2 regions of the Virgibacillus dakarensis genome follow, and region 2 is predicted to be linked to the other one. Evidence: predicted binding sites of a transcription regulator. Region 2 holds the regulator's gene; the other holds the start of a gene.
What was found. The regulator Rex, encoded in region 2, represses fermentation and respiration genes when NADH is low (regulators of the CRP and FNR family bind a similar motif). The targets are predictions, from matches to a motif close to TTGTGAAATATTTCACAA.

Region 1 (3,200 bases), on a different contig from region 2:
CACCAGCTCCTGCAGGAATAAAGGCGATCATTGCAACCATCGGCGCCAGGAACCGAACATCGCCCCATGGCAGTTTTTTGAACCATCCCAGCAGCCCTTTTCCACCTAATTTCCTGCCAGCCCGTTCAAATACGGCAAACATAGCGAATGCAGTCATTAGAGAAGGAAACGCAATTGATATACTCATAAATACATGTAAAAACTTAACTGATTCCGAAATTCCCGGATCAATGATCTGATGGTGGAATCCTCCAGGTATATTAAGAATCACTAGTAAAACAACTACCAGTCTTGCTAATTTGTCACTAAACACTCTTCCGCCGATAATCTTTGGTACTACGACATACCATGCGGAGGTTGCTACAATATACCAAATGTTTACTAATGTATGACCAAAGCTCCAGAACAATGTACGACTAACCATTACATTGATCGTTTCTTTCCAGCCCAATGACCAAGGAATAAGCGTTAAAACTTCGGTGGTTACACCAAGACTTCCAAAAAACCATAATACAAAGACGCCCATAGCGAAAAATGCCAGTAATGGAGTTACCTCACCGCGATGATTTTTCCGCCAGTGGTTATAGTTGATAAACACCCCAAAACAGCACGACCATATTCCAAGTACAACAAACACTAATCCAATATAAAACACCGGTGATGCTGCAAGCGGCGGGTAAAACGTATATAAAACAGACGCTTCATTTGCCACAATCGTGATGACTACTAATGCTACACCAATTAGCATGAGGACAAATCCAGTCCAAGCCATTTTCCGGACTTTTGGCAGCAATCCGCCAAGTGTATGGGAAACCCCTGCATATAAATAACCGATTGTAAATGTTGACGTGAAAATAAGAATGAGTAAAATTCCATGTGCTGTTAACACTTGATAATAGTTCAGCCAAGCTGGCAATTCCAGCAAACCGGAACGCTCAAGCCCTTGCAATAATCCTAAAATACCGCCAACAAGCAAGGTGATGAAGGATACGGATAGGTATGCTTTTGATAGTTTCGCGTCCTTGAGATTGACACCTAATGCTCTGTTCGCTTTCTCCCGTAATGTTGATTGAATCGCTTGTTCCATTTCAGTTCCCCTCCTTTACTTCACGGTAATTGTTGTAGACATCATCTGATGTCCTGTGCCACAATATTCGTTACATAAAATTAAATAGTTTCCCGGCTTATCAAATGTGTGTGATATTTTTTGAATATGTCCTGGCATTACCATTGCATTCACATTTGTTTCAGCAATTTGGAAGCCATGTGTCACATCCTTTGACGTCATAGTAAAGTTCACTTTTGCCCCAGCTGGTACTTCAATATTACCTGGGTTGAAACCAAATGCCTGTAGTGTCATGACTACTTCATATTCGTTTTCACCAATTTTCTTTACTCCCGGATCGTTAAATGGTGCAATCTGATCTACTTTTTGCGGATCAATCGTTTCTTTTTCACTTGGCGGCCCCATACCTAATGCAAACGTTTGATAGCCGACAACCACCATAAAAATGATTAAAATACCTGCACTTAAGGTGAGCCAAATTTCCTCAAATTTATGCATGCCCTCTCCCCCCTATAATCTAGTCATATATAACCAAAATACCGCTACCCACATTATGACGATCACAGCACCGACGATTCCTGTTGACACCAACGTGCCTTTTAACGATTTTACGTCATCTGCGCCCTCTTGCTGTTTGGAAATATTCGCTTTGGTTGTGTTCATTTCCAACCCTCCTTGGTTCTGACTATTACACTTACATCTTATTAGGGAAGTGCTATGCAAGAAGTGAAATAAATCACGAGCAACTGTGATTTTTATTACAGTTATAGGGGGAAAAATTAGCAGCAGCGGGTTCCCACTGTAACGATATTGGGGCAAACCACTGGTATAGAAAGGTTTACGCGTTGTTAACACCAGTTATAAATTGCAACAAATCCGTCACAATCCAATAAGAAAAGCGCAAGCGCCCGTTTAGCAACGTACAAACTGGAGCACTCCGCAATGAGATAAAGGAAACACGGTGAGCTGGAAGCGAACCGATGTTGACTTATCGTAGTGAAGGAGTGTGAAGTTTGCTAGTTGCTGGGCGCTGGAGCTGGACATGGCCAACTCTGACGTAAGCAGAATAGAACCTAAATTTTTATACTTTCTTTACCTAGAACCCATATTCGGCACCTGAAAGATAAACTTTCTCCTATTTTTCAGGTGCATTTTTTAAAATTAATATCTCTATTTTGTTAATTCCTTAATAGTAGACTTTCTTCTTTGTTTTTCCTTTATATTCGACATTTCATTTTCGCAATCCCCCATATCTCACTTAAACTACTGTATTTTCTGCTTGTTTCGACACGTATATTGTCATATCATAACCCGCAAGTTCAAGGATTCGTTTACATTCTTCATTGATGTTATCTGGAAGAAAGCGAAGTGTCTCTCCATTTTGCTGGATATATATGATTTTTATTTTTTTGAGCTCTTTCAATAACACTTGACCTGTCGGATTAAATAACTTTCTATTTCCAGCTAAATTTAGAGGCTTCTCCTCCTGTTTCATTTTTTCTCGAACACGATTTTCAAGAATGCCATATACGAGAAGCGCCATCACAAAAACAATTCCTAATGCTGCCACGCGGCTAGGTTTTTTTAGGAAAAACCCATCTATCATTTGAGGACTTTTTAAAACACGAAAACGCGTTTCCGCAGCTTCTTGCCCTTTATAGGTTTGAAGGATCTCTAAGTCTGTCATCTCTTGACGATCACATTTGTCCGTGATAAGGATGAACGTACTTAATTTACGTTTCTTTTCCTCAACTGCCTCCTCTATTTCCTCCAGACATTGGAGATGAGGACGATATACCGTGATGACGTTGGGAACCTCATTCTTTTTTGGACGTCCCCGTTTCTTTCGTTTTTCCGTTTGTTCTTCCGGTTCCATCTTAAATGAATACTGGAAATAATGACTTGCATTTTCTTTTTCAAACTTCTCCAAAGCTTCCTTGGCATCTGATTCACAATGATACACGGTACTTTCAAATGTATCTATTGCCTTTTCGAGTTTTATACGTTCCTTTCCCAGTTTACGCAGGAAAGTTTTTTCCTTTTGTTCATTGAGCTTGTCCGAATAGACGACAACAAAGCGATACATAAAACCATCCAGTTTTTCTGTAAATGACTGGAGTTTATAGGAAGCAGC
Region 2 (3,200 bases):
GGCCAGTGTGCTGGGACAAATAGCCAATGGAAAGATCCTTTGGTTTATGCATGTCACCTTCATCATAGCTAAGCTCCCCAGCCATTATTTTGAGCAGGGTCGATTTACCAGCACCGTTTCGGCCGACAATAGCAATCCGGTCTTTTTCTTTTATTTCCAGTTTTATATTCGATAGTATTTGTTCCGCACCAAAGGATTTGGAGATCCCGTTTAATTGCATGATAATCATTTCGTTCACCTCATCCACATAAGTGTATCGCATTCTTAATTGGGCTCGCAATATAATTTGTGAATAAAATCACGACTTATTGGATTTTTTCTGATAAACTAAGAGATATACGGAACGTAAAAGTGAAATGGAGATGAGCATATGGCAAATTTCACACACTTTAATGAAGAGGGACGGGCTCGGATGGTTGATATTAGTGAAAAAAAGGAAACAGATCGAACCGCCCTTGCAACATCCAGTATTAAAGTCTCAGAAGAAATTTACCAAAAAATTAGTAGTAATCAAATAAAAAAAGGTGACGTGCTTGCAGTTGCACAGGTTGCCGGGATTATGGCTGCCAAGAAAACTTCTGAATGGATTCCAATGTGCCATCCATTACAATTAAAAGGAATAGATATTTCGTTTGACTGGCAGGTTTCGGCTGATACGTATGTATTACATATAGAGGTATTTGTTAAGACAAAAGGCAGTACAGGTGTTGAAATGGAAGCATTAACGGCAGCTTCAGCGACTGCACTTACAATCTATGACATGTGTAAGGCAATTGATAAAGGAATGGTAATCGGGGAAACCTATCTACTGGAGAAAAAGGGCGGAAAATCAGGTGATTACTATCGGAAAGGGAAGGAGGAGTAATCGTGGATCAGAATAAAATTCCACAAGCTACCGCAAAAAGACTGCCGCTATATTATCGATTTTTAAATAATTTGCATTATCAGGGGAAAAGGCGAGTCTCATCCAAAGAATTGAGTGAGGCTGTTAAGGTGGACTCGGCAACGATAAGGCGCGATTTCAGCTATTTTGGGGCATTGGGGAAAAAGGGCTATGGTTACAACGTCGAATATTTACTTGGTTTTTTCCGGAAAACATTGGATCAGGATGAAGTGACCAAGGTTGCGCTGATCGGTGTTGGAAATCTTGGTACTGCATTTTTACATTATAATTTTATGAAAAACAATAATACAAAAATAGTAATGGCGTTTGATACGAATGCGGATAAGATAGGGACAGAAATTGGCGGTGTTCCAATTTACCATATTGATGAGTTGGAGGAAAAAATAGCTGGCGTTCAAGTTGCGATCTTAACGGTACCGGCAACTGAAGCAGACGGGATCACCGAAAGGCTTGTCGATCAAGGTATTGCAGGTATCCTTAATTTTACGCCGGCACGGATATCCGTTCCAGACAATATTCGCGTTCATCATATTGATTTAGCTGTAGAATTACAGGCGCTGGTTTACTTCTTAAAACATTATCCATTAGATTAGGTTTTAGTTTGGGAAGGATGCAAATATAAGCGTTTAAAGGTTTTCTGTTAAGCAGGAAGCCTTTTTTACGTTTTAAAAAATTATACGGCATAGTTCTCAAATAGAAGTTTTACTATTTCCTCAACAAATTGCTTCCGCTAACATACTGTATAGTGATCGTTATTTATTCGGGAAAAGGATTGAAGTAAATGGCAGTTGTGGAAACGGATAAATGGCTGAAGGATTATATCAAGAAGAAGGGGAAATTACGGGTGGAGCAGCGACGGCAGCAAAAGGAGCAAATATGCGAGAAGTTAATCCCTTATTTTCAGGATGCTTCTTCCGCTGATATCCATCAACATTTGCTTTACCACGGTCTTTTTTTACCGGGCTCACAGGATAAGGAATTAATTGAATCTTTAATCCATAGCAATTGCTGGAATATCATAGAAGAGGGGTTTGCCAAATTAAAAAAGGAATGGGATGGGCCGGATGTTCCCGTTTTTATATTCCCTTCTGATTTGCAAAACAAAAAATTGCAGGCTGACTTTAATGGGTTGTCCGGCTTGTCCTATCAAGACAAGGTTTTCCTGTTTGCTGCCGGGAACAATACGAAAGAAGAACTGCAAAAACTTCTCACCCACGAATATAATCATGTATGCCGACTTCATTATCTTGATAAACGGGAAGACAAGATTGAACTGCTGGATTCCATTGTTCTGGAAGGTTTAGCGGAAATGGCAGTGCAGGAACGCCTAGGTAAGGATCACTTAGCTAAATGGGCATCCATATATGACGCTAATACTGCACAGAAATATTTTAAAAGATGGTTAAAACCAAATTTAACATTGCCGAAAAAAGACCGGCGGCACCATGACCTATTGTATGGAGAAGGTTTTATTCCCAGATGGGCTGGATACAATGTCGGATTTCATATCGTGTCATCGTATATGAAAAATAAACAAAAACGGATAAAAGGAACATTACATGTCCCTGCAGAAACTATTTATGCGGATTCGGATTTTTCAAGCTAAGCAAAAAGCCTGCTTAGGCACAGGCTTTTTGCAATGCTGAAAAGGGTGAAGGGATAATATATACATCTTCCAGCCGCAGCATGTGGTAAGGAATGTTCAGGTTTTACCAAAAGAATAATGGTGATAAGGCTGCAATAGCTGCTAGGGCGATTCCTGCACCAAAACCCCATCCCCATCCCCAGCCGCCATATCCACCGTATCCACCATACCCATAACCGAACCCGCCAAGATTTCGGTTTCCCATTGGACGAAGGTAGACATGTGAATTACTGACGCGTGAAACGACCCCATGATGTACACGGCCATCTCTTGTTCTGATTCTGACAGGACGTCCAACGCATCTTAAACACTGATGATAATAAGGATTCACTGACATCCTACATTTACTCCTTTCCCATTGAATCAAATATAATGGTTTTTTTAAGGGTGATGTTAGTTGACGTAAAAGTAAAAGCGAGCGAGAAATTTTGCTGCTGTAGTAATACCTTATGTCAGTAAACCCCTTCTGATTGGACAAAAAACTCAGTATTTCAATAAAAATAGGTGAACTGGAGGTAATTATTTGGACATGTTTACGTATCACGACGTTTTGGCTCATCTTGGTGTTGGCGGGGCCCATCCAGGTGGGTTAGCCTTGACGAAGGAATTGCTCAAGGATCTGCCTATTAAACAAACGAGTCATATTCTTGA

Region 1: the regulator Rex is predicted to act here: its motif matches at 1,791-1,808, upstream of CZ382_RS02700 (cytochrome c oxidase subunit 2A).

Annotation. Positions count from the first base shown of each region.
Region 1 covers NZ_LT732553.1:541,738-544,937, reverse strand. The annotation lists gene CZ382_RS02710 (cbb3-type cytochrome c oxidase subunit I) at 1-1,087, opposite strand, end outside; gene CZ382_RS02705 (cytochrome c oxidase subunit II) at 1,103-1,564, opposite strand; gene CZ382_RS02700 (cytochrome c oxidase subunit 2A) at 1,577-1,729, opposite strand; gene CZ382_RS02695 (IS1634 family transposase) at 2,325-3,200, opposite strand, start outside.
Region 2 covers NZ_LT732554.1:2,542,754-2,545,953, forward strand. The annotation lists gene CZ382_RS21690 (ABC-F family ATP-binding cassette domain-containing protein) at 1-229, opposite strand, end outside; gene moaC (cyclic pyranopterin monophosphate synthase MoaC) at 371-865, shown strand; gene CZ382_RS21700 (redox-sensing transcriptional repressor Rex) at 868-1,497, shown strand; gene CZ382_RS21705 (DUF2268 domain-containing protein) at 1,686-2,510, shown strand; gene CZ382_RS21710 (hypothetical protein) at 2,614-2,886, opposite strand; gene CZ382_RS21715 (class I SAM-dependent methyltransferase) at 3,079-3,200, shown strand, end outside.